Regions from separate parts of the Halomonas sp. LC1 genome, predicted to be linked through region 4. Evidence: predicted binding sites of a transcription regulator. Region 4 holds the regulator's gene; each other region holds the start of a gene.
What was found. The regulator sigma-54, encoded in region 4, starts transcription at its own class of promoters, with help from an activator protein. The targets are predictions, from matches to a motif close to TGGCACNNNNNTTGCTNT.

Region 1: the regulator sigma-54 is predicted to act here: its motif matches at 2,541-2,558, upstream of amt (ammonium transporter).
Region 2: the regulator sigma-54 is predicted to act here: its motif matches at 2,366-2,383, upstream of QIT27_RS01270 (CmpA/NrtA family ABC transporter substrate-binding protein).
Region 3: the regulator sigma-54 is predicted to act here: its motif matches at 2,770-2,787, upstream of glnL (nitrogen regulation protein NR(II)).

What each region holds. Positions count from the first base shown of each region.
Region 1 covers NZ_JASSPG010000003.1:249,559-255,141, reverse strand. The annotation lists gene QIT27_RS06905 (peptide chain release factor 3) at 1-582, opposite strand, end outside; gene QIT27_RS06900 (putative motility protein) at 809-1,018, opposite strand; gene QIT27_RS06895 (NAD(P)/FAD-dependent oxidoreductase) at 1,121-2,362, opposite strand; gene amt (ammonium transporter) at 2,698-5,583, shown strand, end outside.
Region 2 covers NZ_JASSPG010000001.1:275,787-281,369, forward strand. The annotation lists gene QIT27_RS01260 (TolC family outer membrane protein) at 1-65, opposite strand, end outside; gene QIT27_RS01265 (sigma 54-interacting transcriptional regulator) at 215-2,173, opposite strand; gene QIT27_RS01270 (CmpA/NrtA family ABC transporter substrate-binding protein) at 2,467-3,891, shown strand; gene ntrB (nitrate ABC transporter permease) at 3,894-4,751, shown strand; gene QIT27_RS01280 (ABC transporter ATP-binding protein) at 4,762-5,583, shown strand, end outside.
Region 3 covers NZ_JASSPG010000008.1:144,211-149,793, forward strand. The annotation lists gene QIT27_RS14165 (glycosyltransferase family protein) at 1-47, opposite strand, end outside; gene glnA (glutamate--ammonia ligase) at 604-2,010, shown strand; gene QIT27_RS14175 (DUF4124 domain-containing protein) at 2,136-2,651, shown strand; gene glnL (nitrogen regulation protein NR(II)) at 2,861-3,919, shown strand; gene ntrC (nitrogen regulation protein NR(I)) at 3,916-5,346, shown strand; gene QIT27_RS14190 (ChaN family lipoprotein) at 5,343-5,583, opposite strand, start outside.
Region 4 covers NZ_JASSPG010000004.1:85,025-90,607, forward strand. The annotation lists gene QIT27_RS07925 (KdsC family phosphatase) at 1-410, shown strand, start outside; gene lptC (LPS export ABC transporter periplasmic protein LptC) at 410-994, shown strand; gene lptA (lipopolysaccharide transport periplasmic protein LptA) at 991-1,485, shown strand; gene lptB (LPS export ABC transporter ATP-binding protein) at 1,497-2,255, shown strand; gene QIT27_RS07945 (RNA polymerase factor sigma-54) at 2,361-3,776, shown strand; gene hpf (ribosome hibernation-promoting factor, HPF/YfiA family) at 3,874-4,182, shown strand; gene ptsN (PTS IIA-like nitrogen regulatory protein PtsN) at 4,187-4,654, shown strand; gene rapZ (RNase adapter RapZ) at 4,712-5,583, shown strand, end outside.

The DNA.
Region 1 (5,583 bases), on a different contig from region 4:
GGTATATAGATGGATCACGTCGTTGTAGAGGTGATACACCCCTTTGAAGTGGCGCCCCATCCCGATTGGCCACGTCATCGGTGCGCACTGGATATTGAGCACCGTCTCGACTTCATCCATGACTTCGATCGGATCGCGGATGTCGCGATCCATCTTGTTGATGAACGTCAGAATGGGCGTGGTACGTAAACGACACACTTCCATTAGCTTGATGGTGCGATCTTCGACGCCTTTTGCGCCATCGATGACCATCAGCGCAGAATCCACAGCCGTCAGGGTGCGATACGTATCCTCGGAGAAGTCCTCGTGACCTGGCGTATCCAGCAGGTTGACGATCCGACCGCCGTAGGGGAACTGCATGACGGAGGTTGTGACCGAGATGCCCCGCTCCTGCTCCATCTTCATCCAGTCAGACGTAGCATGGCGATCATTACGTTTGCTTTTCACCGACCCCGCCAACTGGATGGCATTTCCGAACAACAGCATCTTTTCCGTGATCGTGGTCTTACCGGCGTCAGGGTGCGAAATAATCGCAAAAGTACGGCGCAGCTCGGCTTCGCGCGCTATTTGGGCGTCAGACATGGAGTTCTCTAAGATGGTACAACGTGGTGACTTAAAACGTAGCGCCAAACCCTCGGCGTCGTATGCCTATGGTAACGCAACTCGGCTGCGACGGCATACCACCGCGTGCATGCCGCTGCGTTGTCAGGCCAGTGCTACGCAATCATCCATTGGCTTATACCGTGCATAAAAAAACGCCGACAGTGTCGGCGTTTGAGGGCGACTCAATACAAGCCAAGAACGAGCCTCAGGCGTAGGTGTTGACCTGCGTGCCGACGCTGCCCTCTTGTGCCAGGCTTGGCTGAGCGCCGGTGTCAGCAGATGCCAATACTTCGGTGATTTGCTCGGCTTGAACGTCCAACGCTTCGCGGAACATTTGCATCTGCGCTTGCTCAGCGGTTTGCGCCTGATTCATATACAGCGCCGTACTGACTGCATTGCTTGCAGCTACATCCATACTGCACCTCAGTCTATTGAATGACTCTCTTAGCGTAGCAAACCCACACCCCTGGGGCCACGTTTGTCGCTTGTCATTGTGTTACGAAATGAGACAAGCCGTTTAAAATCGATCTGCACGGAACGGCGTCATGTCGATGGCGGTTGGCTTCTGTTCCATCATGTCGGCAAGCAGCTGACCGGTCGCAGGGCCTAGTGTAAAGCCCTGGTGACCGTGGCCGAACGCGAGCCAGAGGCCGGGATGACGCGGCGCTGGGCCAATCACCGGCTTCATGTCTGGCAAACACGGGCGTGCGCCTTTCCAGGCGGCGCTGTCCTTGCGCTCACCTAATGGAAAAATCGTCCGCGCGACGTTTTCAGCGGCACCCAGCTGCTCTTCATCGGCCGGCGATTCTAAGCGATCCAATTCAGCCCCGGTGGTCAGCCGTACGCCTGCATTCATGGGTGCCAGCAAATAGCCAATCTCGGCATCCATCAGCCAATAATTCAATGTCGCCCCTGGCTGGGTCGCGTAGTGCATGTGATAGCCGCGCTTCACAAACGTCGGGAAGTGATAACCCAGCGGCTTCATCCATTGCCCCGCCCAAGGCCCGAGCGCCATGACCACTTCATCGGCTTCGAACGTCGATTCCTGGGTCGTCACGCGCCAGCGCTCATCGATTTGAGTGACGCCCGTAATATCCGCCTGCACTAAGTTTCCGCCCATGGCCTCAAAGGAGGCCGCATAGGCGGCCACCAATCCACCCGGATCGGCGACCGTCCATGGGTCAAGCCAATGAATAGCACCAATGATCTTATCGCCCAGTTGTGGCTCCTTTTCAATCAACGCAGCGCGATCGAGCACGCTGAATTCGACGCCATAAAGCTCGCGCGCTTCCTCGGCCTCCTTGATGCGTTTGGCAAGCTTCTCTGGGGTACGATAGATCTCCAGCCAACCCTCTTTGCGCACCAAATGCTCTGCCCCCGATGCTTCGATCATGGGTCCATGCGCCTCTAAACAGAGCTGAATCAACGAGGCGTACTCAGGCACAATTTTTTTATACAGCCGTGATGAGGAGTGGTGCCAATAGCTCAATAGGGGTGACGCCGCATTGACCATTCCAGCGGGACGATAACGGATATCGACACGGCGGTTTGGCAGTACGCTCAAGATAGTCTTCATATCACGAGGAAAGGGGTAAGGCCTCACCGCTTCACGCTGAATGATACCGGCGTTGCCAAACGAGGTTTCTCGTCCAGGCTGACGGCGGTCCACCAGCGTTACTTGATAGCCACGTTTTTGTAGCTGCCAAGCAACACTGACACCCACCATACCTGCCCCCAACACCACCGTTTGACGCGCCATTTTGATGCACTCCTATCGCTCTAAAAATCAATTCGCCTCATGCCGCCAGCAGCACGGATAACGTATTGAAAAATATCACCAATCAAAGCGCTTTTGCATAGTCACAAACACTGTTTTAACTCATTTTTTTAGTTTTTTATCTCGCATAAAGCGTAATAAAGGATGACTTTGCTAGCCACGGCATAACATTTGCTTAATGATCATTAGGCCCGTTTTGTTAGATCCAACGTTTCGCTGCGCAGCAGGCCGAACGCTGCATTTACAGGCAGCATCTCGCGATTCCCTGCACCAATTAAGTGCCTGCATTGCACCCAATCAACACAAGGAACACACCCATGATCGATAGCTTTGACACCACTCTGATCGACACGCTTTGGGTGCTTTGGGCGGCCGCGTTGGTATTCGTGATGCAAGCCGGGTTTCTCTGCCTGGAGGCAGGCACCACACGAACGAAAAACGCCATCAACGTCGCTATGAAAAACCTAGCGGATTTTGCCATTGCCGTCAGCGTTTTCTGGCTAGCCGGCTTTGGCATGATGTTTGGCGCCTCTCAAGCGGGATGGTTGGGCAGCTCGCTGTTTGGTTGGCAGCTCGAATCGACCGACACCTGGCTAATGACCGTTTTCATCTTCCAAGCGATGTTTTGTGCCACCGCCGCGACCATCGTGGCCGGCGCCGTCGCTGAACGAATGCCGTTCCTCGGCTATTTATGGACCGCGTTTTGGATTGCGCTCTTGATTTACCCCGTTTTTGGCCACTGGGCCTGGGGCGGCTTGTTAGGAGGCGCGCCGGGCTGGCTGGCGTCGCTTGGATTCATCGATTTTGCCGGTGCGACCGTGGTTCACAGCGTTGGCGGCTGGGTGGCACTCGCGGCGGTACTGGTCATCGGCCCCCGCCGGGGACGTTTTCAAGTCGATAAGCCACCCACTGCATTTCCAGCAGGTAATTTGCCACTGGCAATGCTTGGGGCGCTGTTCATGGTACTTGGCTGGTTTGGCTTCAATGGTGGAAGCACGCTCGCTCTGGATGGCTCGGTGCCTGGAATTATTGCCAATACCGTGCTGGGCGCCGTGGGGGGCATTTTATCGGCCATGCTAGTGGGCTGGCGGGTTCGGCGCTATGCCGATGTGATGTACGCCATCAATGGCGCCATTGCTGGCTTGGTGGCAGTCACGGCAGGTGCCCATGCGCTCTCATTGGCCACGGCATTTCTCATGGGCGGCGTGAGCGGTGTGCTCATGGTGCTGGCCAACGAATGGCTGTTGAAGAAGCAGATCGATGACGCGGTGGGCGCGATTCCTGCGCATTTGGTCAGCGGCATCTGGGGCACGCTTGCCCTACCATGGCTGGCTGACCTCTCTCTCCTCGATCACCCCCTCGGTCGCGCCGATCAGTTCGGTATTCAGCTATTGGGTGTGGCGGCCTGCGGTGTGTGGAGTTTTGGGATTGCATGGCTGCTGTTTAGCATCACTCGCCGCTTCCTGCCTTTGCGTGTCTCGAAAGACGCGGAAAAAATGGGGCTCAACCTTGCAGAGCATGGCGCCAAAAACGAGCTGCATCAGCTGCTCGAGCACATGCGTCAACATGAACGGCAGGGGGACATGCACCAGCGCATCGAGGCAGACCCGTTTACCGAGGTAGGTGAAATCGCCGCTAGTTATAATCGCGTCTCGGCAGCGCTGGAACGTGCAGTCGGACATACCCAGGTCATGCTGCGTAACCTTCGTGATGGCGTCGTTACCTGGCAAGCCGACGGCACGCTGACGGGACTGAACCCAGGCGCAGAAGCACTGTTCGGCGTGGAGGCGAAGCAGTGGGTCGGGCGTCCTGTCAACACGCTACTGCCCAATAAGCTGCTCACGCCTGGCGCAAAGCATGAAATCAAACTGCGTCTGCATGACCAGCAAGTCCGCTATTTAGAGATCCAAGTAAGTGAAGGCGCTGCGGGCTCTGTTTCTGAGTGCTCGGGCATGGTCCGGGACATCACCGAGCGTAAACAGCTTCAAGAACAGTTGAACCGGGAGCGAGATTTGGCACGCACCACGCTAGCGTCTATAGGCGATGGTGTCATCACGTGCGATGCCAGCGGCAGTGTGACGTTTCTTAATGCCGAGGCAGAGCGGCTCACGGGGTGGACGCTTGCTGACGCCACCAACAAACCGATTCAGACAATCTACTCACTTCGTGATGAGCTAAGCGACGAGCCCATCAGCAATCCGGCGCGGCAGGTACTCACCCAGCATCGGGCCGTGCACTTCAGTGAACACTGCCAGCTGCTGCACCGCAACGGCAAACGTTTTCCCATACAGCATAGCGCCGCGCCCATTCGTTCTCGAGGCGGCATCACGCTGGGCGCAGTAGTGGTGTTTCAAGACGTCAGTGTGACACGGCAACTCTCGGAGCAGCTCAATTATCAAGCAACCCACGACAACCTCACGGGGCTAATGAACCGGCGAGCCTTTGAGGCACTGCTGACCAAATTGCTCGCCCAGGAAGAGGAGTACCATCATGTGCTCTGCTACTTGGACCTGGACCAATTCAAGATCGTCAACGACACCTGCGGCCATTTGGCAGGCGATGAACTACTTCGTCAGGTCTCCATGAAGCTGAAAGCCCACGTGCGCCACAGTGATACCGTGGCTCGATTGGGCGGGGATGAATTTGCCCTGGTGTTGCCCCACTGCCCACTGGACAAAGCCAAGATCATTGGTGAGGCGGTTCGCCGAGATATCGAGCACTTTCGCTTTGCATGGCAAGGACATACCTTCGGTATTGGCGTGAGCATCGGCTTGGTCACGATCACCTCGGAAAATCCCATGCGCTTGTCGGACACGCTGCACGCAGCAGACGCCGCCTGCTATACCGCCAAAGAGGCGGGCCGAAACCGCCTTCACTGCTATCAACCCGACGACCATGCACTATTAGAGCGCCATGGCGAACTGCAGTGGGTTCAACGTCTGCAAAATGCCCTGGATAACGACACGTTTCGGCTATTCGCACAACCCATCAGCGCGGTATGCGGCCAAGGCCCAGGTTATCGAGAGATTCTGCTACGCCTGGAGGAAAGCGGTACTCTCATTGCTCCCGGCAGTTTCCTGCCGGCGGCAGAGCGCTACCATTTCATGCCGCGTATCGATCGCTGGGTGGTTCGCAATACGCTTGCCTGGCTCGGCGATCGTCATCGCTGCGCAGATGGCCAAAGCGTGGGCCACTGGGGAATC
Region 2 (5,583 bases), on a different contig from region 4:
GACGTGAGCACTGCTAACAACAGGGGGCGAAAGGGGGCATTGACTGCCCAGTGTGCTAGTCGCATGGGATTGCCTCTAGGTGTCAACGTAAGACGGCGCGGCAGAGCGCCATTCTGAAAGAGTGGCATTATAGTTACATTCATGTATGTATGCTAGACTTGAACTTGCCTGATTTGTGTGTACAACACTGATGTCAAGCGGATCCTTCCTTACCTTAGTCCAAAGCATCGTTGGTGGGCGCACTTTTGCGACCACGCTGGCGATATTGCCGCGGATCGACGCCCCATTTCTGTAGCCGTGAGGTCAGCGTCGTCGGTTTCATCCCTAACAGTTCCGCCGCCCCTCCCGCTCCAGACACTTTGCCCTTTGCCGCTTTCAACGCTTTTAGCGCATTGCAGCGCTGCTGGTGACATAGCGCTTGCTCGGTGAGCGGGTGGTCAGGTAGCGCGCTATGATCTTGCGCCGGTATGTTGAACGTCGTATGACGGGATGGCGGCTCTGCCAGTAGCAAATCATCAAAAGAGAGCCGCTGATCCTGGGTCACGATCACCTGACGTTCGATCACGTTCTCCAATTCACGAATATTGCCCGGCCATGGGTAACGAGCGAGGACCTCTAGCTGAGCTGGCGGTATTCGCACGCCCGGCTTGTTGAATTTCAGGCAGGCGCGATGCAAGAAGTGGCGCGCCAGCAGCGGGACGTCTTCGATACGTTTTCGCAACGGGACGGAATCGATGGGAAAAACGTTCAAACGGAAGTAGAGATCCTCGCGAAACTGACCGGCATCGATCATCTCTTTTAGCTCGCGGTTGGTCGCCGCAATCACCCGCACGTCCACTTCGCGAGTGCGGTTATCCCCCACCCGTTCGAACTGCTGATCCTGCAGTACGCGCAGCAGCTTGCTTTGTAGCTCCAGCGGGATCTCCCCCACTTCATCCAGAAACAGCGTGCCGCCGTGGGCCAACTCAAAGCGCCCTGGCCGGTCTTGTACCGCACCGGTAAAGGCGCCTTTTACATGGCCAAAAAACTCACTCTCGAAGAGGTCACGAGGAATCGCGGCGCAGTTCACGCGGATCAACGGCCGGTCGCTGCGGCTACTGCCCGCATGAATCGCCCGGGCAATCAGCTCTTTACCCGTGCCCGATTCGCCGCTAATTAACACGTTCGCGCTGGTGGGGGCTACCATGGCGATCTGCTGCACCAGCTTTGCGACCGCCGGGCTGTTGCCGACGATATTGCGGTGGTTGACCTCGGCTTTAATCTCTTCTTGCAGGTACTGGTTCTCCAGCTCCAACCGGCGCTTGAGCGACTCCACCTCTTCCAGTGCATCGCGCAGCTGCTGCTCGGCGTGCTTGCGCTCACGGATATCGCGAAACAGCACAACGGCCCCCACTAGGCGGCCCATTTCAAAGATCGGTGTGCTGGTGTACTCCACGGGAATCGCCTCGCCGTTTTTATGCCAGAACACCTCGTCATCCACATGGTGCACTTGGCCATCGCTAAACGAGGCGTGGATGGGGCACTGCTGTACCGGAAAGTGGCTGCCATCGGCGTGGGTGTGGTGGAACATTAGGTGCGCATCGTGGCCCACCATATCTTCCGTGCTCCAGCCGAGAATGCGTTCGGCAGCCGGGTTGACGAAGGTGGTTTTCCCCTCCGCATCCAGGCCATAAATGCCCTCCCCGGCGGCGCTGAGAATCAGCTGGTTCTGCTTTTCGATACGCTCGAACACCTGCTCGACCCGCTGCCAACCCACCTCCCCCTGGCGGTGCTGGCGGCTGAGTTCGGCCTTGGCGCGGCGCTGCTCGGCTTTATTGCGATCTATCACCGTCAGCAATAGCTGTGAGGAGTCGTGTAAGCGCTGCCCATAGACCTCGACACGGCGAGGCTGGCGGACGCTATCCAACAGCACTAAATCATCCGACCAGCCTTGGCCGGTCGTCAGCACCTCATCGGTAAAGCTGACCCATAGCGGCAATGAAGCGCTTAGACGGTGGCTAAAAGGAGTAGCGAGCGGCTGCTCGTGATGAATCAACAGCAGTTGACACGCTGCGGTATTGGCATCAATTAAGCGGTCGCTCAGAGGATCAATAATCACCATGGCCAACGGCGTGTAGTGAGCCATCAGCGTTAAGGACGGGTGAGCGTCATCTTTCAGGGTGGCAGCGTGCATCGCAGGCTCCTCATTTGCCAGCAGGATGTCGCTTACTCCATACAAACAACGGGCCAATCACGAACTTTCGTTATTTAAACAACGAAATATCGTTATTTACGAAAAACCGTGACTACTCGAGGAACTACAAGCTCGCCGCTTAACAACAGCAAACCCATGATCGATATACAAAAAATCCAGAAACAAGCGTTCTGGCATGCAACTCGCTATCCATAGGAATAGCGCCGCAGGGAATCATCACGCACCAAGACGGCGCAGCCTAAAGCCCTTTTGCTCCTGTGAGGTAAACGTCCATGAAAGAGAACAACGACCACAGCAGTCTTGGCAACCCGTTTGATCATCGCCAATCACTGATTCACGGACGGCAGTGCGATTGTCATCAGTGCCACTCTTCCCAACCCAGCATTATTACGTCGTCTACTCAGCCAACCGCGAAAACAGCGGCGTCCACGCCGAATAGTGCCGATGATGTGATGGATCGCATGGTCGAAAGCGCTTTGGTGCGCGGCATGTTTGGCCATAGCGATATGCACCGCCGCCAGTTTATGAAGCTGGTAGGTGGCGGCACGGCCGCTGCGGCGCTGGCGAGCCTGTTCCCCCTGGATTCGATTAAAGCCGCGGTAAAAGAGAGTTTAGGGCCGCTTGAGAAAACCCAGCTTAATGTCGGCTTCGTTCCGATCACCTGCGCCACGCCCATCATCATGGCCCACCCCATGGGCTTTTATGAGCGCTACGGCCTGGATGTCTCGGTGATTAAAACCGCTGGCTGGGCGGTAGCGCGGGACAAATCCCTCAACCGCGAATACGACGCGGCGCACATGCTAACGCCCATGCCGCTGGCGATGACCCTCGGTGCAGGCTCTACCCCAGAGCCGTTCATTATGCCCGCCGTCGAAAACATCAACGGTCAGGCGATTGTGCTGCATAACGACCACCTGGATAAGCGCGCCCCCCAGCAGTGGAAAGGCTTCACCTTTGGCGTACCGTTCGAGTACTCCATGCACAACTTCCTACTGCGCTACTACGTGGCCGAGCACGGCTTAGACCCGGATCAAGATATTCAAATCCGCGTGATTCCGCCGCCCGAAATGGTCGCCAACCTGCGGGCAGGCAACATCGACGGCTTCTTATCCCCCGACCCCTTTAACCAGCGCGCGGTGTTTGAACGCATCGGCTTTATTCACCTGCTGACCAAAGAGATTTGGGACGGCCACCCCTGCTGCGCCTTTGCCACCAGCGCCCGCTTTGCCCGCGAAAACCCGAACACCTATGGCGCGCTGCTGCGGGCGATTATCGATGCCACCCAGTACTCTTCAGACCCCGCTAACCGCTCAGAAATTGCCGAAGCCATTGCCCCGACGAACTACCTGAACCAGCCGGTCACGGTCATTGAACAGGTACTCACCGGGCGCTTTGCCGACGGTTTAGGCGGCGTACAGAACGTGCCGGACCGCATCGATTTCGATCCCTTCCCCTGGCACTCCATGGCGGTGTGGATCCTGACGCAAATGAAGCGCTGGGGCTATATCGAAGGCGACGTGGATTATCAGCAGATTGCCCGGGATGTGTATCTGGCCACCGATGCCCAGACCGTGATGCGCGAGCTGGGGTACGAAGCGCCCGAAGAGACCGCCCGCAACTACCAAATCATGGGTAAAACCTTTGATTACACCCAGCCTGAAGCGTATGTCGAAAGCTTCGCCATTCGGAGGGGCTAACCATGGATCGCACCACCACCGAATGGAAATTAAGCCTGAACGCCCGCGCCACGATTCTCGCCATTATGCTGCTCGTGGTTGGCCTGGGCGTCTGGGAAGGGTTGAATCAATCGCCCTTGATGGGCGGCGGCGAGGCGCTAAGCGAGTACGAACAGCTGCTGGCCGGGGCCGATGAGAGCGCCAAAGTACCGCCGCCCTCGGAAATTGCCGTGAAAGCGTGGCAGGAGCTTTCTAACCCCTTTTACGATGCAGGCCCCAACGACAAAGGCATTGGCATTCAGTTGGGCTACTCGCTCTACCGCGTGCTCAGCGGCTACCTGCTGGCCGCGCTGGTGGCGATTCCGATTGGTTTCTTAATTGGCATGTCGCCCCTGGCGTACAAAGCGCTCAACCCGTTTATTCAAGTGCTGCGGCCTATCTCGCCGCTGGCCTGGATGCCACTGGCACTGTTCATCATTCGCGACTCTGAAGCCTCCGCTATCTTCGTGATCTTTATCTGCTCGATTTGGCCAATGCTGCTCAACACCGCCTTTGGCGTGGCGGGCGTGCGCAACGACTGGGTGAACGTGGCCCGCACCCACGAGCTGTCGTCGCTGCAAACGGCCTTCAAAGTGATTCTACCTGCGGCCGCACCCACCATTCTGACCGGCATGCGGATCTCCATCGGCATTGCCTGGCTGGTCATCGTGGCTGCCGAGATGCTGGTGGGCGGCACCGGCATTGGTTACTACGTCTGGAATGAGTGGAACAACCTCGACCTGACCAGCGTGATCTTCTCCATCCTGATGATCGGCGTGGTGGGCATGCTGCTGGATATGTCGCTTGCCTATATTGCCCGCTTTGTCACTTACGCCGAATAAGGAGCCGACCATGAGTCATGCTTTTGTAGAGGTACAGAAAGCTGCCAAGCGCTTCCCCGGCGCCACTAAAGAGGCAGAACCGCTAACGGTGTTTGAGAACATTAGTTTTCAGCTCAAGAAGGGCGAGTTTGTGTGCATCATCGGCCACTCTGGCTGCGGCAAATCCACCATTATGAACGCACTCGCCGGGCTGGATCAGTTCTCTGAAGGCTCCATGGTGATGGAGAACAAAGAGATCAGTGGCCCTGGCCTTGAGCGTGGCGTGGTGTTTCAAAACTACAGCCTGCTGCCCTGGCTCACCGCGCTTGAAAACGTTCGCTTTGGCGTACGCGCCCGCTGGAAAGCGTGGAGCGATCGGGAAGTCACCGACCACAGCATGAAGTATTTGGAAATGGTCGGCTTGAAAGAGGTGGTAGACCGCAAGCCCTCCCAGCTCTCTGGCGGTATGCGCCAGCGGGTGAGCATCGCCCGGGCGTTTGCCACCAAACCCAAACTGCTGCTGTTGGATGAGCCGTTCGGCGCGCTGGATGCGCTGACCCGGGGCGTCATTCAAGACGAGCTGATCAAAATTTGGAGCCAGGATCAGCAAACCGTGTTCATGATCACTCACGATGTGGACGAAGCGATCTTACTGGCCGACCGCATCTTCTTAATGACCAACGGCCCCCAAGCGCGTATCGCCGAAGCGGTGGAAATTGACCTGCCAAGGCCCCGCCAGCGGGCAGAGATCGTCAAGCATCCGCACTTCTACACGATTCGTAACTACCTGGTCGATTTTCTGGTGAACCGCTCCAGCGAGCTGCGCACCCAGGAGTTCGACGGCCAAGGCCTG
Region 3 (5,583 bases), on a different contig from region 4:
AAAGCTCCTGTCACTGAAGCGTCTACGATAAAGCAAACCGTACCCATGCACGCGGCTTCCTTTTGTTATGAAGCATCTCCGATTGTAATTTATTGTAGATGTGGGTTTCTTTGCGTAGCAAGAGAAACTTTTTTAACAACAGGGAGGTGCAATTTCCTCTCATCTAACCAATTTGGTGCGTTCTTTGGCTTGTGTGCACTATTTTTGTGCATATGAGACGCGAGATGCCCTTTCCGTACGAAGCGTGACGATGTGTTGCCACATTAAGACGCAGACGTTTAGTGATTTTTCGTATTTAAAAACAATGGCTTGTTATTTTTTATGGCCATTATGGTGCAGGATTGGCATGCTCTGTGCTTATGAATCATAGATAGTTTCATCAGCGGCTATTGAAGCGTAGGCAGACGCCTCCAGGCGTGCTACAACGATAGCCGGTCTGAAATGATCGCTGGGCGGTTTGTTATCCATCGTCAGACAAACGTTAAGCGAACAAAAAAGACAAACGCGCCACATGCAATTGCGTGTTGAACGATTTGTTGAATAACACTTTTATCGATAGCTTACAGTTACACGCTTTAAGCCACGCTCATACCGGAGGACACTATGTCAGCCAAGACTCTCGCGCTAATCGAAGAACATGATGTTAAGTGGGTAGACCTGCGTTTCACCGACACGCGCGGTAAAGAGCAGCACGTCACCGTACCGGCACGTGACGTGAACGAAGAGTTTTTTGAAAATGGCCAGATGTTCGATGGCTCTTCCATCAACGGTTGGAAGGGCATCAACGAGTCTGACATGATCCTGCGTCCGGAAGACGGCACCGGTTTCTTGGACCCCTTCACCGAAGACGCTACCCTGATTCTGCGTTGCGACATCATCGAGCCGGCGACCATGCAGGGCTACGATCGCGACCCGCGCTCCATCGCTAAGCGTGCCGAAGCGTACCTGCAGTCTACCGGTCTGGGCGACACGGCCTTCTTCGGTCCGGAGCCGGAATTCTTCATCTTCGACGAAGTACACTGGAAAGCCGACATCCAAGGCGCCATGTACAAAATCACCTCTGATGAAGGTGCATGGGCGACCAGCAACCAAGTCGAAGGTGGCAATCTGGGCCACCGTCCGCGCGTGAAAGGCGGCTACTTCCCGGTTCCCCCGGTCGATAGCTTCCACGATATCCGTGGCGCGATGTGTAATACCCTGGAAGCGATTGGCCAAACCGTGGAAGTACACCACCACGAAGTAGCTAACGCGGGTCAGAACGAAATCGGCGTTAAATTCAACACGCTGGTGAAGAAAGCTGACGAAGTTCAGGAAATGAAGTACGTGATCCACAACGTGGCACACGCTTACGGCAAAACCGCTACCTTCATGCCGAAGCCGCTGGTAGGCGACAACGGTTCGGGTATGCACGTACACCAGTCGTTCTGGAAAGATGGCCAGAACCAGTTCGCGGGTGACGAGTACGCGGGCCTGTCTGAAATGGCGCTGTACTACATCGGCGGTATCATCAAGCACGCTCGTGCCCTGAACGCCTTCACCAACGCTTCTACCAACTCGTACAAGCGTCTGGTGCCGGGCTTCGAAGCACCGGTCATGCTGGCCTACAGTGCCCGTAACCGTTCTGCTTCTATCCGTATTCCGTACACCGCTAGCCCGAAAGGCAAGCGTGTCGAGACTCGCTTCCCGGATCCGACCGCCAACCCCTACTTGGCGTTTGCAGCGATGCTGATGGCGGGTATCGACGGTATCAAGAACAAGATCCACCCTGGCGATGCCATGGATAAGAACCTGTACGACCTGCCGCCGGAAGAAGGCAAGTCCGTACCGACCGTTGCCAACAGCCTGGATCAAGCACTGGAAGCACTCGATGCTGACCGTGCGTTCCTGACCGAAGGTGGCGTGTTCACCGACGACATGATCGATGCCTACATCGAACTGAAGATGGAAGACGTCGAGCGTATCCGCATGACGACTCACCCGATTGAGTTCGACATGTACTACTCTTGCTAAGAACGGTCTTTAATGACGGTGCTAAAATCACCCTTGCGGTGTGATTAGCCAGAAAACCCCGCCTCGGCGGGGTTTTTTTATGGAAGCGAAATACGCAGGGGCTAGTAATGATAAGCAGACGACGTTTGCAAAACAGAATAGGTTTATCCACAGCGGCGGTGCTTCTACTGTGCCTGTGGGTAAGCGTGGCCCAGTCGCAAACGGTGTATCGCGTGGTGGATGAGCAGGGCAACGTGACGTTTACCGATAACCCTGAGCGGGGTGGGGATGCCATTACGCTGGCACCGCTGCCCAGCATGCCATCGGCGTCGCGCCCTTCTACAGCGGCACCGCGAAGCCTGGGTAGGCCGGGTCAGCCGTTTATGCCTTATGACCGTTTTACGATTGCTAATCCCGCTAGCGGTGCTTCCGTGCGGGGCGGTATGACGCCAGTGGAAGTGCAGGTGGTGCCACCGCTGCGAGACGACCATCAGATTCAACTGCTGGTGAATGGCGAACTCAGCCAGTCGGCCCTGCATAGTGACGCTTTCTGGTTGGCAGGCTTGCCTGCAGGGGCGCACCAAGTGTACGCCGAGCTGCTGGATAGCCAGGGCCGTGTGCAGCACCGCACCGATCCGGTGACTATTTTTATCGCTGAATAGTCTTGTGCACTATAATGGTGCATTAGGGCGGCGAGGGCGACAGCGCATTGCGCTATAAAGGCTCGCCATGCGCCCGTCATCTGCCCACAAGCCGTGCAAGCCGCGGTTTGCGCTGAATTGGCGCGCTTTTTGCAGCTCCTCCCCTAACACCCCTCTTTAATGGATCAGTGCCCATGAGTATTGGTCGGAGCGACGCTTCAGGACACGCCATGTATCAGCGCTTACTCGAACACCTCACCACCGCAGTTCTGCTGCTCGACGGTGAACTCCGCGTGCGCTGGATGAACCCGGCCGCGGAAGCGCTGCTGGCGGTGAGCTTCAGCCGCGTGCAGGGCATCAGTTTGGATACGTTGCTCGGCGGTGATGAAAGCATCGATGAAGTGCTGGCCAAAGCGCGCGATGCGTTCCATCCCTACACACAGCGCGAGGCGCGTATTACGCCGCTCAATAGCGACCCGCTGACCGTCGATTATACGGTCACGCCACTCTCTGCCGATGAACTGCTGTTGGAGGTCGAGCCGCGGGATCGCTTGATGCAGATCTCCCGGGAAGAGGCGCTCACCACTCGCCAAGAGACCATCAAGGTGCTGGCGCGGGGCTTGGCTCACGAGGTGAAGAACCCTTTAGGAGGCATTCGCGGCGCCGCACAGCTGCTGGAGCGGGATTTGGACGACCCGGCCCTACGCGAGTTTACCCATATTATCGTGGAGGAGGTCGACCGCCTGCGGGATTTGGTCGACTCCATGCTGGGCCCCAATCGCATTATCAAACACGAGCCCGTCAACATTCATAAAGTGTTGGAGCGCGTGCGGGCTCTGCTGATTGCCGAGCATCCGCAGGTCACCATCAGTCGCGACTATGATCCTAGCCTACCGGACCTGTCCGGTGACGAATCACAAATGATCCAAGCGGTGCTCAACGTAGCGCGCAACGCCGTTCAGGCCATGAGCGATGCGGGCACGTCCGCTCCCGAACTGACGCTTCGGACCCGTGCGCGCCGTCAGTTTACCCTGGGGGCCGAACGGCATCGCTTGGTGAGTGAAGTGGGCGTGATCGATAACGGCCCTGGTATTCCCGAGGCGCTGCGCGACACGCTTTTTTACCCGATGGTCTCTGGCCGCGCGGAAGGCAGCGGCCTAGGGCTATCGATTGCCCAGTCAATATTGCACCAACATCAAGGATTGATCGAATGCGACTCACGACCCGGACATACCGAATTTCGTTTACTGATTCCATTGGTTATTAATTGCACCGGAGAAGCGTCATGACTGAGGCGACACGTACCGATGTTGCACGAGTGGTTATTGTCGATGATGACCGCGCTATCCGCTGGGTGTTGGAGCGCGCGCTGGCGCAACCCGACTTGGAGGTCGAGTGTATCGAGCGAGCGGATACGGCGCTTGCGCGACTGTTGGACAATCCGCCGGATGTGCTGGTCACTGATATCCGTATGCCGGGCATCGACGGGCTGGATTTGATGTCGCGGGTGCGTGACGCCCATCCGGACCTGCCGGTCATCGTCATGACCGCACACTCCGACCTGGACAGCGCCGTGGCCTCTTATCAGGGTGGGGCGTTCGAGTACTTGCCCAAGCCGTTCGATGTGGACGAAGCGCTCGCGCTGGTGCGCCGTGCGGTCGCCCACGCCCGTGAACGCCAGCGCCCGGTGAGCGTGCCAGAGGGGTTGAGCGCCGAAATCATCGGTGAAGCGCCTGCCATGCAGGAAGTCTTTCGCGCCATTGGTCGGCTCTCCCACTCGCATATTACGGTACTGATCAACGGCGAGTCGGGCACGGGTAAAGAGCGAGTGGCTCAGGCGCTGCACCAGCACAGCCCCCGGTCTGGCAAGCCGTTTATTGCACTGAATATGGCGGCGATTCCGCGCGACTTGATCGAATCCGAGCTGTTTGGGCACGAAAAAGGGGCCTTTACCGGTGCGGCCCAGCAGCGCCAAGGCCGCTTCGAGCAGGCCAACGGCGGCACGCTGTTTCTGGATGAGATCGGCGATATGCCGGCCGAAACGCAAACGCGTCTGCTGCGCGTGCTGGCCGACGGCGAGTTTTACCGGGTGGGCGGTCACACGCCGGTGAAAGTCGATGTGCGGATCATCGCGGCAACGCATCAAAATCTCGAATCGCTCGTCGACGATGGGCGCTTCCGGGAGGATCTGTTCCACCGCCTGAACGTGATTCGCGTTCATCTTCCGCGTTTAGCCGAACGGCGCGAAGACATTCCTCGGCTCACCCGCCACTTCCTGGCCGAAGCCGCCAAAGAGTTGTCTACCGACATCAAAGTGTTGACCCCCGAAGCAGAAGCGCATTTAACGCGTCTGCCCTGGCCAGGGAACGTCCGTCAATTGGAAAATATCTGCCGCTGGCTGACGGTGATGGCTTCCGGTCGGGAAATCCTGGTCGAAGACCTGCCGCCCGAACTACGGACGGTAGGAGCCTCCGAGAGCAGCGTATACGGCGATTGGCGTACGGCATTTCGAGACTGGGCCGATCATGCGTTGGCCGAAGGGCATACGCATCTGCTGGAAGAAGCGGTGCCCGATTTCGAGCGTATTCTGATCGAAACGGCGCTCAAGCATACCGGTGGACGTAAGGGCGAAGCCGCCGAGCTGCTGGGCTGGGGGCGCAACACCTTGACCCGTAAGCTTAAAACGCTGCTGCCTGCGCTGGCGGATGACGCCTAATTCGTGGGCTCGCGGGTAAGGGATGGGGGGAGAACAAAGACGGCATCGGCAAGCGCTGGGTCTGGGACACGGCACTCCGCCTGTTCCCAGGGCAGCAGGCTGAGGGTGTGCTGGATCCCCATCCCTTCGAGCTGATGCTCTACGCCGTGGCCGTAGATGACGTGGCCAAGGCCCATTAAGCCAACGGCTAACGCGCCCTCTTTGACGGCTTCTGCCAGGCCGTGCGCCATGGCGGTG
Region 4 (5,583 bases):
AAGACGGGCATGGTTTGAAACTGCTCAAGCGGGTCGGCATTCACGTGGCACTGATTACCGGACGCGATTCGCCCATGGTCAGCCAGCGCGCGGCGGCGCTCGGCATTAGCCACGTTCACCAAGGCTGCGAAGATAAGCTCACGACGCTTCGCGCGCTTTGCCAACGACTGGATATCACCCTCGAGCAGGTGGCCTACTGCGGTGATGACCTGCCTGACCTCGCTCCCATCAAGCGCTGCGGCGTCGGCATCACGGTCCCCAATGCGCCTGATTACATGCACACCCATGCCGATTGGATCACGGAACGGCTAGGCGGCCACGGCGCGGTACGTGAAATTTGCGATACGCTGCTCACTTCGCAAGGGCACTGGGATGCCGTGCTCGACACGTATCTTCACAGGCACTCGTGATGGGTCTCAGAGTCAGAAAACGGGTGTGGATCACGGCGATGGTCGTGGCCCTGGGCGGACTGCTGGTCTGGCTGGACCCGCGCGGCCCGCAAGAGGGTGAGATCGATCAGGAGGCCCGTGCCCAGGAGCCTGGGCATGTGTTGGAGAACGCCGAAATTACCCTGTTTGGCGAGACAGGCGCTATCCAGCAGTCGCTGGTCACGCCTCGACTGGTCCATACGCCTCAAACGGCCATGACCGATGTCATGTCGCCGCGCGCGACGCTGTTCGACAGCGAACAGCGGGAGTGGCTGGCCACGGCAGACACCGGCACCTTGAATACCGATTCCCAGGCCCTGACGCTAAGAGGGTCTGCCCGGCTACTGGCTCCCGAAGAGGGCTGGCAGCTCGACACGCAGCAATTAAACTACGATGGCGTGACGCGCCATGCCTGGAGCGATACGCCCGTGCTGTTGCAGCAGCCGCCGCAGCGCATGGAAGCCTCCCGCATGGACGTTTGGCTCGATGACAGCCAAGTCCGCCTGACCAATAACGTGCGCGGCGTCCACCCGCCTGCCACTCGTAACCCTGAGGAGTCGCGATGAACGCCTCTCTCCGCACTGCACTCTTTGCGTTAACCCTACCCCTCGCCACGGCGGCCATGGCACAAAGCCAAGCCCCCATCGAGGTCGAAGCCGACCGCCTGGACCTCGACCAGCGCGCTGGCACCGCTGTTTACTCAGGCAACGTGGACATTCGCCAGGGCGAGATGCAACTGCGCGGCGAACGCGTCGAAATTCAGCGCAACGACTCAGGCGAGCTGTCACGCGCCATTGCCACGGGTGAGCGCGCCTACCTGCGCAATCAGCTCGAAGATCAAGAAACCCCCATGGAGGGCTGGGCGCGTCGTATCGTTTACCATGTCGCCGAACGCCGTGTAGAGCTGATCGACCAAGCCGAACTGACACAGCAAGGCGACCGTTTCCAAGGGGGGCGTTTGGAGTACTTCATCGACCAGGAAGTGGTGCAAGCACGCTCCGACGTGAGCGGTAGCGACAACCAGCGCATTCGCATGACTCTTCAGCCCGAACAATAGGGAGCGGCCACGTGGCAGCATCAACCTCTGCAGATTCCGCACCTGTCAAAACGCTCTACGCCCATCACCTAGCGAAGAGCTACAAACGCCGTCGGGTCGTGAAAGATATCAACCTGGAAATCGCTCAGGGTAGCGTCGTCGGCCTGCTGGGGCCCAACGGGGCGGGTAAAACCACGTCGTTTTACATGATCGTTGGACTGGTCAAATCCGATGCCGGTAGCGTCGGTATCGACGACGTCGACCTGACCCATGCGCCCATGCACGAGCGCGCCATGGCCGGGATTGGCTACCTTCCCCAGGAAGCCTCCATTTTCCGCAAGCTCTCGGTGGCCGATAACATCATGGCGATTCTCGAGACGCGCAAAGCGCTGGACCGCAGCGCTCGGGAAGCACGCCTCGAGTCACTGCTCGAAGATTTCCATATTACCCACATTCGCGACAACCTGGGCATGAGCCTCTCAGGGGGCGAGCGCCGCCGAGTGGAGATCGCTCGCTCACTCGCTACCGAGCCCGCATTCATTCTGCTCGACGAGCCGTTTGCCGGGGTCGACCCTATTTCAGTGGGTGAAATCAAAACCATCATTCGCGCACTGAAAAAACGCCACATCGGCGTCTTGATCACTGACCATAACGTGCGCGAAACCCTGGATATTTGTGACATTGCCTACATCGTTGGCGACGGCCATATCATCGCCAGTGGAAACGCCCAGGAGATCCTCAATAACCAGAAGGTTCGTGATGTCTATCTAGGCGCAGACTTCCGCCTCTAAACTCTGGCCTGACCAAACTTTTCTTTTAGTGGCATGCTTATTGCACTTGCACAGAGTCATAACTCGCTCTAGGGTGGAGCTTTCTGATTAACGAGTGGTTCTCAGATGGTCATGAAAGCTTCTCTCCAATTGCGTATCGGCACACAGCTGACCATGACACCTCAGCTGCAGCAGGCCATTGCCCTGCTACAGCTCTCCACGCTGGACCTCCGTCAAGAAATTCAGCTAGCGCTGGACGCTAACCCCATGCTCGAACAAGAGGATGAGTTTGGCGAACAGGCTGTTAGCGAGCCTCAAGAGACCGAGTGGTCGGACAGCATTCCCAACGAACTCTCCGTAGACAGCGACTGGTCGGACACCTACCAAGACATGGGCAGCTTGGGCGGTAGCAGCGAAGGACCCGACTTCGAGCGCCAAGCAGCAGGCCAAAGCCTTCATGGCCATCTGTTATGGCAATTGGCCATGACTGACTTCTCTCCCCGCGACTATGCCATTGCCGAAAGCCTGATCGATGCACTGGATGCCAACGGCTATCTCACTCAACCGCTCAACGACATCCGCGAAGGCCTCAAGGCGCAAGGCCACGACAGCCTGAGCCAGCGTGAAGTAGAAAACACCCTGTTGCGCTTACAACAGTTCGAGCCCACCGGCGTGTTTGCCCGCGACCTGCGCGAGTGCCTGATGCTTCAGCTGGCCGCGCTGCCTGAAGACACCCCGCTATTGATGCCCGCAAAACGCTTGGTGCGTCAGTTTCTCGAAGCGTTGGGCAAAGACGATTTACGGCTACTCAAGCGCCGCCTGAGCCTGGATGACGAGCAGTTGGACGACGTCATCCGTTTAATTCGCAGCCTTGACCCACGCCCAGGCAGCGCCTACGGCGTGACCGACGACAGCTATATTACGCCCGATTTGGTCGTGCGCCATGACAACGAGGGCTGGCACTTAGAGCTCAACCCGGAGGCGCTGCCGCGCCTGCGTATCCAGCCCGATTACGCCAGTTTGATCAAACGTGCCGACAAGAGCCAAGACAACCAGTTCTTGAAAGAGCACCTCCAAGAAGCTCGCTGGCTGATCAAAAGCCTTTCCAGCCGTAATGACACGCTTCTGCGAGTAGGTCGTGAAATCATCGCCCGCCAGATCGGCTTTCTAGAGCACGGCGAAGAGGCCATGAAACCGCTGATCCTGGCCGACATCGCCGAGGCCGTGGAGATGCACGAGTCCACGATCTCCCGTGTGACGACGCAGAAATTCATACATACGCCACGAGGCGTGTTCGAGTTGAAGTACTTCTTCTCGAGCCAAGTCAGCAGCCACGATGGCGGCGATAGCCACTCCAGCACCGCCATTCGTGCACGGATCAAAAAACTGATACAAGAGGAGCCGTCGGGTAAACCGCTCTCCGATAGTCGCCTGGTGACCCTCCTTGAGGAGGGAGGCATCAGCGTTGCCCGGCGTACGGTAGCGAAATATCGCGAGTCAATGGGTATTCCCTCGTCCAGTGAGCGCCGCCGTTTACGTTAGTTAAACGGTAGGGCATGACAAACTCGACGCAGGGGCTTTGCAATAGCGCAAAAAGGGTTACAATCGAAGTACAGCCCGATGGATAAGGAGCACGTCAATGCAAGTAAACATCACTGGTCATCACGTTGAACTGACTGACGCCTTGCGTGACTACGTTAACGAAAAGCTGGAACGCGTCGAACGCCACTACGACAACATCACCACGGTGCAAGTGACCTTATCTGTCGAGAAGGAACGCCAGCAGGCAGCCTGTACGCTGCATGCCGCCGGTGCCGACCTTCATGCCGAAGCCCTCGATAACGATATGTATGCCGCTATCGATGCGCTCGCAGACAAAATCGATCGTCAACTCGTTAAACACAAGGAAAAAGCACAAGCTCGCGCCCAGGGCGCAGGCGTGCGTTAACTCAATGACGTTGGAAACCATCCTCCCCCCGGAGCGCGTGCTCTACGACGTGCCCGGGGGCAGCAAAAAACGGGTGCTGGAGTTTTTCAGCACCTTCATCGCCCAAAACACACCCAGCCTCGATAGCCAAGAAGTGTTTAGCCGCCTGATTGGACGCGAGCGTCTCGGCAGCACGGGAATTGGCAACGGCGTTGCCATCCCCCACGCACGCAGCCCGCACTGTAGCTCGCCCATCGCTGGCTTTTTGAAACTTGCCGAGCCGGTCGATTTCGATGCCATCGATGGCGATCCCGTCGATCTAGTGTTCGTGTTGCTCGTACCCGAAGAGGCGGACGACACGCATCTCGCTCTGCTTGGGCAAGTCGCGACGATCATGAACGATGCGAATACCCGTCAACAGCTACGCAAAGCCAGCAGTCAAAAAGAGCTATTGACCCTGATGACGGCCAAGATACGCGAACAGGCCGCGTAAGATACTCACACGTCCATCACTGTTTATTTCCTACGCTCATACGCCAAGAGAGACGCTATGCAACTGGTGATCATTAGCGGCCGTTCGGGGTCCGGTAAATCTATCGCCTTACAAGCGCTGGAGGATCTTGGCTATTATGCGATCGATAACTTACCTGCCATGCTGCTGGGCTCGCTGATCGATGAGCTGCGCGCTCAAGGAGAACGCACTCGTATTGCCGTTAGCATCGATGCGCGCAACCTCCCCATCGCGCTGGAGCGTCTGCCAGCGCTGTTGGAAGAGCTACGCCAGCGAGACATTCGTTTTCAGGTGATCTATCTAACCACGGACGCACGCATTCTGCTGGAGCGCTACTCCGCCACTCGTCGTCGCCACCCCCTCACTCGCGACAGCGAAATGACGCTGGAAGAGGCGATCAACAAAGAGGAGGAGACGCTACATGAAATACGCGATCTCGCCGATTTATTGATCGATACGTCTCGGCTCTCCGTCCACGATTTGCGCCGCCGCATTACCGATCAAGTGGCCCACCAGCGCCAGCATCAGCTCACGCTCACCTTTGAGTCCTTCGGCTATAAACGCGGCGTTCCGCTGGATGCGGATTTGGTCTTCGACGTACGCTGTCTGCCCAACCCATACTGGGACCCTACCCTTCGGCAATATACTGGCCGCGATGCCAATATCGTCGCTTTCTTGAGCGGTTACCCGGTAGTGGAAGCCATGGCCAGCGATATTCAGGCTTGGCTGGAGAAGTGGTTACCGGCCTACCAAAACAGCCAACGTAGCTACATGACCGTAGCTATCGGCTGCACGGGCGGCCAGCACCGCTCCGTCTACATGGTGGAGCAGCTCGCCCAGCGGCTCGTTAAGCAGACCGGAGAAGTGCAGTTGAGACATCGCGAACTGGGGCTGCAGTACACGCTGAGCGA